DNA from 3 places in the Halomonas sp. BDJS001 genome. Region 3 is predicted to be linked to each of the others. Evidence: predicted binding sites of a transcription regulator. Region 3 holds the regulator's gene; each other region holds the start of a gene.
What was found. The regulator PhoB, encoded in region 3, activates phosphate uptake and scavenging genes when phosphate is short. The targets are predictions, from matches to a motif close to TGTCATANNNNTGTCANA.
Positions count from the first base shown of each region.

Region 1: a site for PhoB is predicted at 1,804-1,821, ahead of phnD (phosphate/phosphite/phosphonate ABC transporter substrate-binding protein). Genes of this name have one in related genera too.
Region 2: a site for PhoB is predicted at 1,726-1,743, ahead of OM794_RS20045 (putative 2-aminoethylphosphonate ABC transporter substrate-binding protein). Genes of this name have one in related genera too.

Region 1 covers NZ_CP110535.1:314,054-317,329, reverse strand. The annotation lists gene phnC (phosphonate ABC transporter ATP-binding protein) at 1-720, opposite strand, end outside; gene phnD (phosphate/phosphite/phosphonate ABC transporter substrate-binding protein) at 804-1,769, opposite strand; gene OM794_RS01655 (bifunctional diguanylate cyclase/phosphodiesterase) at 1,885-3,276, opposite strand, start outside.
Region 2 covers NZ_CP110535.1:4,315,137-4,318,412, forward strand. The annotation lists gene OM794_RS20040 (putative 2-aminoethylphosphonate ABC transporter ATP-binding protein) at 1-592, opposite strand, end outside; gene OM794_RS20045 (putative 2-aminoethylphosphonate ABC transporter substrate-binding protein) at 641-1,675, opposite strand; gene OM794_RS20050 (UTRA domain-containing protein) at 1,795-2,505, opposite strand; gene OM794_RS20055 (HAD family hydrolase) at 2,498-3,223, opposite strand.
Region 3 covers NZ_CP110535.1:4,868,542-4,871,817, forward strand. The annotation lists gene phoR (phosphate regulon sensor histidine kinase PhoR) at 50-1,336, opposite strand; gene phoB (phosphate regulon transcriptional regulator PhoB) at 1,339-2,028, opposite strand; gene ubiA (4-hydroxybenzoate octaprenyltransferase) at 2,154-3,044, opposite strand; gene OM794_RS22715 (chorismate--pyruvate lyase family protein) at 3,080-3,276, opposite strand, start outside.

The sequences.
Region 1 (3,276 bases), 420 kb from region 3:
CGTGGTGAGCATCTCGCTGTCGAGTTCGCTGGGCAGGCCATCAAATACGATTTCTCCAGCGCGCAGGCCGACAATACGGTCGGCAAACTGCTGGGCCAGAGCCACGTCGTGAATATTGATAATCGCTGCCAGTTCACGCTCTGCGCATAGCTCGCGAATCAAGCGCATGATTTGGCGCGAAGTTTTCGGGTCGAGGCTGGCGGTAGGTTCATCCACCAGCAGCAGCTTGGGGCTTTGCAGTAACGCCCTGGCGATACCGACCCGCTGGCGCTGGCCACCGGAGAGGGCATCGGCGCGCTTGTCGATGGCATGGGTCAAGCCTACCCGCTCTAACAGACGGAAGGCTTCGACCACGGCCTCCTGGGGGTAGCGGCGCAGAAAACTGCGCCAAAAGCCTACATACCCAAGCTGACCGGAGAGCACATTTTCCATCACGGTAAGGCGGTCTACTAACGCATACTCTTGAAAAATCATGCCCATGGAGCGGCGAGCATGGCGCAGTTTATGGCCCGAAAGTTTGGTCAGCTCGATGTCTTCCAGACGGATGCTGCCCTGAGTAGGCTCGACCAACCGGTTAACGCAGCGAATCAGCGTGCTTTTACCCGCGCCAGAAGGCCCGATCAGCGCCATCACTTGGCCTTTGGGCAGCGTGAGTTCAATATCCTTCAGCGCCCTATCCCCGGTAGGGTAGCGCTTGCCTACGCCACTAAGTGTCAACATCGTTCCACCTCATATGTATAGCTAAACGGCCAGAAGGTGAGCCCTCCTGGCCGAATAATTGCAGATTGCAGATTGCCGACTGATTAATCGCAGTCGTAGGTCACACCGTTGGCGTCGGCGATAGTGCGAATAACGGCCCAGTTTTCCTGGTAAGTAATCGGAATAAACTGCGCTTCGCCAGAGTTGGCGAACTCCGCCTCAAGGGGCGTGCCTTCCCAGTCGTAGCTAAAGAAAGCGTCCTGAATTTTCTCGGCAAGTTCCGGGTTCAGGTTATTAGCCAGACCGTAGGCAGTGGTGGGGAAGGTATCGGAAGTATAAATAATCTCGTAATCACCTTCGTCAACCACTCCGCGGGAAATCATCCGCTTGCCAACGGAGTTAGCAATGGCTGCCGCGTCGTAGTCTTCGTTGACCACGCCGAGAATGGAGTTGTCGTGAGAACCAGAGAACGCGGTTTCAAAATCTTCACCCGCTTCCATGCCGTACTCAGAGCGCAGCAGTGCAGAGGGGGCGCGGAAGCCTGAGTTAGAGGTCTCGGAGGTAAACGCTAGCTGACGCCCCGCCACGTCTTCAACAGATTCAATGCCGCTTCCTGGGTAGGTGATGATCTCCATCTCGTAACCAAAGCTGCCATCTTCAGCGGCCATCATGGCGAAGGGACGGAAGCCACCGCAGTTAACCGCCACCGGTACGCCGCCGGTATTAAAGCCAGCGACGTGCAGGCGTCCAGCGCGCAGTGCTTCCTGCTGGGCAGCGTTGGATTGTACCGGGAAGAATTGGACTTTTTTGCCGGTGGCTTCGCTCAGGTGATCCAGAAAGTCAGACCAGACATCCGCGTAAACCGCGGGATCTTCAACCGGGGTATAGGCAAACACCAGGGTATCCGGGTCAACCCACTGTGACTCGTCGCTGGGAACATCGGCGATCATGTCGCCATCACTATCCACATAGCGTGATGAAAGATCCGCAGAGGCGTTTACAGCGGCCAAGGCGAAGGCACTGGCAACGGCGGCACTGAGTAACGTGCGGGAGAGGGATAATGTTTGCATGGGTCACCTGTAACGTTCTGTAGAGTTGTTAAAAGATGACAACATCCTGACGACTCCAGATGACAAAAATGGGGCACTTATATGACCACTTCGTGACGTTTTGACGCAGGCATCTTTAATGTGTGGCTTGAGCAGCATCGTGACCGCGACGCTCCACGAACAGACTGTTGCCAGGGATTTTTTTGGCTTGATGCTTCAGCTCGGAAAGTTCACCCGCTATATCCAGCGATCGACAGTTGGTCGCATCGGGGATGGGCTTCACCGCAATCGAGACACTGACAAAAGGGTAAAACGTCAGTCTATTTTGTCGGTTTTCGATGTAAATCCCGCCCTGAAGGCGGTCGGCTTCTTCATAGAAACCCGGTGCCATCACCTCGAATGAGTGCAGAATTTGCTTACAAACACTTTCCCAGTGCTCAAGCGGCAGCAGCATCATGAAATCGTCACCGCCAATATGGCCGATAAATCCCCCGGCGTTCTCTACCTGGGCTTGCAGCAGCCGCGATAGCGAAATAATGATGTGGTCACCGCGGGCGTAGCCATAGGCGTCGTTAAAGGCTTTAAAGTTATCCAAATCAACGTAGGCCGCGGCAAACCCGCGTTCGGCGGCTAAATAGGCAGCCAGGGTTTCATTAATCAGAATATTCCCCGGTAGGCCGGTCAGTGGGTTGGCATGCCGCGCTTGGCGCACCTGAATCGCGGTAATCTCACGTAACAGGTCAACGATATTGCCCATCCCCAGGTAGTCACCGTTAGCCTTAACGATAACAAAGTCCTCCTGCTCGATATCCCGGCTATCGGTCAGCTTCTGGCTCAAAACCTCAAGCGGGGTATCCGCTTCAGCCACCAGCATGCGTGCATCAGCAACGTCCAGCACACGGCGCTTGGCATAAAGTGAATGGCTGTAGGGGTTGGTAAACAGGGTTAAAAATGCATTGCGGCGCACCACCGCTACGGGCTTGCCATTCTCCAGCACGGCCACACAGCGCAAGCTGGGCTGTTGACGAAATCGTTCGGAGATATACGGCACTGCGCAATCCGTGGTGATGGCCTCGGTAGCCCGCAAAATTGAGCGGGCGGTGCGGCCAGCGGGACTTTTTAAATGGGTGGTCGCCGGCAGCAGCATATTGAGTTCCAACGGCGGCTGCTGGGTGGGTCGGGCAAAATAGAAGCCTTGCAGCAGCGCGAGGCCGCGGTCGAGCTCCCACAGGCAGAGGTGCTCGGCGGCGGTCTCCACACCTTCGGCAATGACCTGGCAATCCAGACTACGGGCCACATCGAGGATCGAGCGTAGGAATTCTCGCTTGGCAGGATCCTGATCGATGCCGGAGATAAAGTGGCGATCGAGCTTAACGAAATCGGGGCGCAGCTCAGACCAGTGGCGCAGGCTTGAGTGCCCGGCACCGAGATCATCCAGCGCCACCTGGAAGCCCATGGTGCGGTAGTGATCCACCGCCTGGCGCATTAGCTCATAGTCATGGATGGGCACATGTTCAGTGAGTTCGAT
Region 2 (3,276 bases), 550 kb from region 3:
CTTTGATCTGACTACGCAGATGGCCGCGCACCCGGGCATCCAGCGCCGAGAGGGGCTCATCAAGTAACAGCAGCCCTGGCTCGGTGGCTAATGCCCGCGCCAGCGCCACCCGCTGCTGCTGGCCACCGGAGAGCGCCGCCGGGTACTTGTTTTCGCTACCGGTCAAGTTGACCAGGGCGAGTAGCTCGGCGACCCGCGCGTTGATACGCGCCCGGTCATCCCGGCGGTTGCGCAGCCCATAGGCGATATTGTTAAACACCGTCAGGTTGGGAAACAGCGCATAGGACTGGAAAACGATGCCGAAATCCCGCGCCTGGGTGGGCAGCCTGGAAATATCCTTGTCGCGCTGAATCAGTGTGCCCGACGTTTGCCGGGTTAGCCCTGCAATGGTACGCAGCAGAGTGGTTTTGCCGCAGCCGGAGGGGCCCAGAAAGCAGACAAACTCACCTTCGTTAATGGTCAGGGAAATACCGTCCAGCGCAGTGAAGTTTCCAAACTGCTTGGTGACGGTATCGATACGTAAGTGCGGCATCGTAGGGGTCATCACCGCTGGCGAATCAGCCGCCAGCAGCGACGTCATGGTGGTGTGCATAACATCTCCATGTCCCGGCGCTTAACCGGGGCAACTGCTGATCTGGGCTTACTGTTCGGTTTTACCGTCGTAGCGGCGCTGCCACTCGGCCAGCACGCGCTCGCGGTTCACGGCCGCCCACTTGAAGTCCGCATCGATCATGCGCTCGGTAATGTCTGTGGGATAATTGTCGATGGGCTGTGCCACGCCAGGGTAGGCCACCACCGCATAGCCTTCGTTATACAGCTCGTTGGCCTCCCGTGAAATCGACCAATCCAGCAGCGTTTGCGCCGCTTCTTGCTTGTCGGTACCGGCCACCATCGCGGAAGCTTCCATATCCCAGCCCAGGCCCTCTTCAGGGAACACTACTTCGATAGGCGCGCCCTGAGACTTCAAGCGCGCACCGCGGAACGCAAATGACACGCCTACCACGGTTTCACCGGTAGCGGCCAGGCTGCAGGGCGCGGAACCCGAATGGGTGTAGCGGGCGATATTGTTATGCAGGCGATCCATGTAGTCCCAGCCCTGCTCCTCGCCCCATAGCTGCAGCCAGCTGGCCACATCCAGATAGCCGGTGCCCGACGAGTTGGGGTTGGGCATGATCACATGGCCTTCAAATTCTGGCTGGGTCAGGTCTTCCCAAGAGGTCGGCATGGGCACGCCCTGGCGCTCGCCCTCGACCGTGTTGTAGCAGATAGCCGCTACCCAAGCGTCCATGCCCACCCACGCCGGGTCTTCGCCGTCGCGATAGGCCGCATCGACAAATTTTGGATCGAGGTTTTCAACACCGGCGGGGGCATAGCGCTCTAGCATGCCCTCCTCTTCCAGCACCAGCAGGCTGGTAGCGGCTAGGCCCCAGATCACGTCGGCCTGGGGGTTGTCTTTCTCGGCCAGTAGGCGGGCGGTAATCACACCTGTGGAGTCGCGTACCCAGTTAATCTCGATATCCGGGTGGGCCGCGTTGAAGCGTTCAGCATATTTTTGCAGGTCATCTGACTCAACGGCGGTATACACGGTTAATTCAGTGGCCTGGGCGTTTGAAACGAGTGCAACGGCTGCGGCACCGGCAAGCAAAGTGGAGGGGAATAAACGGTGTGGCATCATGAGGGCGAACTCCTGTCTAATTGGTATAGACCAGAAGTCTGCAGGCTTTAAATGACACTGCGATGACGCTTGTTTGACCGTTTTTTTAACTGATGATGACCTCGACTAGGTCGTTTCCGCTAGCGCTGACCGGATAGCTCCACGCTGATACACAGCGAATCGTGCAGCCAGTGCTCTTCATCAAACTCAATAGGGCGCTGCTGGTCGTCTAAAATGGCACGGTTAATATTTAACCCGGCTGTGCCGGGCGCAACGAATAGCTCTTCGGCATCCATTGGCGAAAGCGCTTCTGAGACCATGCGAATAGAGCGATTGGCCAGGTAGTGCCCCCAGCGCTCGCGCAACAGCCCCCAAAGCGATTGGCCGCTGTAGATATCTAGCAACTCTGGGGCGCGCTCGGGCACCACCCAAAGGGATTCCACCAGCACCGCGCGATCATCCACATAGCGGCGGCGGCGAATATGGTGAAATGGCTGGTCATCCGGCAGGCCCAGTGCCCGAGCGGCGGGCGGGTGAAGGCGGCTTTCCAGCTTCAACACGGCGGTGCGCGGCTGCCGCCCCTGGGCGCGCACATAGTCGTTAAAGCCCGCGTCACGGGTAGGGTCGTAGACTAGCCGGGCAGGGGAAATAAACCAGCCACGCCGGTTGCTGCGATGAATCAGTCCCTCCCCCTCCAACTGGGAAAGCGCTTGGCGCAGGGTCACGCGGGTGGTGGCAAAGCGTTCGGCCAATGACCGCTCGGCGGGGAGTTTGCCTTCCCACTGGGCGGCGTTTTGGTCGATCAAGATGCGGAGCTGTTCGGTTAACTGTAAATAGTAGGCATCAGACATGCGCCGATTTTCCTGGCAGAGCGTTAGACGACGGAGCGCTTGGAGGCGTCCGCCAGTCTAAGCGCCGCCACCCTTCGACGCTAGCCACCTCGGCCAGTACCGGATCTGGATTAACCGCCACTGGGCAATCCACATACTGTAGTAGCGGAAGGTCGTTGCGCGAGTCCGAGTAGAAGGTGGTGTGGCTGGGGGTAATCTGCTGCTCGGTCAGCCACTGTTTCAGGCGCAACACCTTGCCGCCACGATAGGAAAAAACCCCTTCGCTGCCGCCGGTATAACGCGCCTCTTCATTGACACCGTTCTCGACACTTAGCTCTACCGCCAACACGTGTTCAATACCCAGGGTGGTGGCAATCGGCTCGACCAGGTGACGCGACGAGGCGGAAATCAGCAGCAGGGTATCCCCCGCCTGGCGGTGTGCCTCCAGGCAGGCCCAGGCCTGCTCAAAAATACGCGGCTGCAGGTGGGTAGCGACGAAGCGCTCCACCTCTTTTTGCACATCTCTCACCCGACGCCCTCGCAGCGGCGCCAGGGTCATGGCTAGGTACTCTTCAAGCTTCAATTTACCGGCGTGATAGGCCTGGTGCATTTGCTCCGCTCGCGCCATAAAGGCTTCGGCATCGCTGATCCAACCTTGCTCTATCATCCATAAATTCCAGCGGTCGCTGCAGTCTCCATCCAAGAGGGTGTCGTCAAGATCAAACAGGGCCAGGCGCATGGGGCACTCCTTTCATCGCGGGTTGGCGGCGCGTAGGGTATGCCAAAGGTGAT
Region 3 (3,276 bases):
CAATATTACACACTTCTACAAATATTGTGCGTCGGATGCCTTTGCTAAATTAAACGAGACGCGAGGAGGGGAAGGCGCAGCGAAACAGTGCGCCCTTGCCGGGGAGAGATTCAATTTGCAGCTGCGCATCGTGACGCAACAAAACGTGCTTAACGATGGCTAAGCCTAAACCCGTGCCCCCCGTCGCCGTGCTGCGCCCCTTATCGACCCGGTAAAAGCGTTCCGTTAAGCGGGGGATATGAACAGGATCAATGCCTTCACCATTATCTTCCACATCGATATAGCCGCCGCCTGAAGCGTCCGCCTTCCAGCGCAGTGTGATTTGGCTACCTGCTGGCGTGTAACGAACCGCATTAAAGGCAAGGTTAGAGACAGCACTACGGATTTCCTGCTCGCTGCCTAGTAGCCGGGCGTCACTTTCGAGCTCGACGGTGATGGTATGCCGTTGATGCGATAGGGCTAGCGCATCAGCACAAACGCTTTGCAGCAAAGGTTCAAGTGACAGCGGGTGATGATCTTTCCCCCCCTGGTCAATCTCCAAACGCGAGAGCAGCAATAAATCATTGACCAAATTCTGCATACGCTGGGTCTGTTCCTGCATCTGCTGGATACTGCGACCCAAGCGCGGCGGAAGCTGATCGGCGATATCGCTGTAGGTTTCCAAATAGCCGGAGAGAACGGTAAGCGGGGTACGCAGCTCGTGGGAGACGTTGGCGACAAAGTCGCGCCGCATCTGCTCAAGCCGATGCAAGCGGGTAATATCGCGAGCCATGACCAAGCGTTCGTCGTCGCCATACAGGGTAATTTGATACTGCAGGATTCGCCGCTCATCAATCGGCGAGGTGAGCGTTAACGGCTCACTGTAGTTACGCGCATTAAAGTAGCTGATAAAGCTTGGGTCGCGCAGCAGGTTGGTGATGTGTTGGCCCCTATCGTGGGCCGTTTGTAGCCCCAGCATGGCGGTAGCGGCGCTGTTCCACCACTCCAGGTCGCCGTGGCGATCAAGCATAACCACGCTGTCGCGCATCGCTTCAGAGGATTCTTGGATGCGTGCCAAGGTAGCCCTCAGACGGCTTTGGGTAATACGCTGGCTTTTTTGATAGCGGTATAAGCGGTCAAATAGCTCGCCCCACATTCCGCGGGCAGCAGGCGGCTCATCATGGGGGTGGAGGGTGAGCCACAGGTAAAGCTCTCGCAACTGCCGGAGATGATAAAACAGGCATATCGCCAGCCCTGCCGCCAGCCCTAGCCCTGCTGAACCCAATAACCAGCCCAGACAGGTGCCCAGCGTGGCCAGCCACGCTAGCCGCCACAGTTCACGGCTCCATAGGCGCACATTTACACCCGTGCAGAGAAACGGTATCCGGTACCCCGAACCGTTTGAATCAGGTTCTGATGCACATCGCCCAGCGCTTTACGCAAGCGGCGAATATGCACGTCGACCGTGCGCTCTTCGACATACACATTGCCACCCCATACTTGGTCAAGCAGTTGGCTACGTGTATAAGCGCGCTCTTGGTGGGTCATAAAAAACTGTAGCAATCGGTACTCGGTGGGGCCCATTTCCAAGGCTTTGCCGTGGGCGCTTACCCGGTGGCTCACCGGATCAAGCAGCAGACCGTTAATTTCAATCGGGTCTTCAACGCCACGCGGCGTCGCACGACGCAGCACCGCTTTTAGCCGTGCCACCAATTCCCGAGGTGAAAAGGGCTTGGTGATATAGTCATCGGCACCGGCTTCAAGCCCTTGAATTTTATTATCCTCTTCGCCTTTGGCGGTGAGCATAATAATCGGGATTTCGGCGGTGGCTTCTTCACGCTTTAGGCGTCTTGCCAGCTCAATACCGCTAGTGCCGGGCATCATCCAGTCCAGCAACAGTAGATCGGGCTGGTGGTCAACCACCATGGCATGGGCATCCTGGGCGTTATCCGCTTCGAGCACGCGATAGTCAGCCATTTCCAGCGCTACCGCGATCATCTCGCGAATCGACGCCTCGTCATCGACAATCAGAACGGTCTTGGCGGTCATACCAGAGCCTCACGGTGTTCAAAGAAACCAGTTCAAAGAAAAGCACTTCAAAGATAAACAGATCAATGACATGTCAGTGACGATAACACCATGACTTGATGACAATTACATGACAATCGCCGCGATTAGCCAGCCACAGGCCACCAGCTTAGCGCGATACCGGCAAAAATCAGCAGCCCCGACCAGTGATTGTTGAGAAACGCCTGAAAGCAGGCATCCCGCTCCTGATAGCGAATTAAGCGCTGCTGATGCAGGAAAGTCGCCGCCATTGCCGCGAGCCCTAACCAGAAGAAACCACCTAAACCAACCCGCCAGCCTACCCAGGCCAGCAACCCCAGGGTGGCTAGCTGGAGAAGGCCAATGATCCAACGGTCTGCATTTCCAAACAGCACGGCCGTTGATTTAATGCCAATTTTTAAATCGTCGTCGCGATCAACCATGGCGTACTGGGTATCGTAAGCCACTGTCCAGCACACATTAGCGCAGAATAGCAGCCATGCTTCCAGCGGCACGTAGCCCAGTACGGCGCCAAACGCCATCGGAATCGCCCAGGAAAACGCTGCACCCAGCACCACCTGAGGAAAGTGGGTATAGCGCTTCATAAACGGATAAATAATCGCCAGCAGCACCCCGCCCAGCGAGAGCAGCACCGTAAACCAGTTGGTTAGTAGTACCAGAATAAACGCCGCGGCCACCAGGGCAATAAACAGCAGCTGCGCCTCGGTTTCGCTGATCCGGCCCGTGGCTAATGGACGGTTTTTGGTACGTTTCACATGGCCGTCAAAGTGGCGATCCGCATAGTCATTGACCACGCAGCCCGCGGCACGCATCACGTAAACACCGGCCACGAAAATCAGCAGCACATTTCGCCCGGGCACGCCTTCTGCAGCGACCCAAAGTGCCCACAGCGTCGGCCACATCAACAGCCATGTGCCTATCGGCCGATTCAAGCGCATCAGCTGTAAAAAATCTGCCATGCGAGCCCATCCCTTCGGCCGCAACAGTGAACGATTCATGCTTACCTCACGAAGAATAAGATGCAGGCGCTAGCCTAGCGCGAAGGCAGGCCAAGATCATCCGCCATTGCACTCAAAAAGTACTCTTGAACTAATAACGACAGAGAGTGGTGCTTACAGCCGTAAGAAAAAACAGAGCGACGGCCCCAAGCAGCGTTTCCTTGTATACCGTTCACGCTAGCGAAAGTCGGCACTTGCGTCGTCGCCTCTAATGACCCACGGATTAAACCCG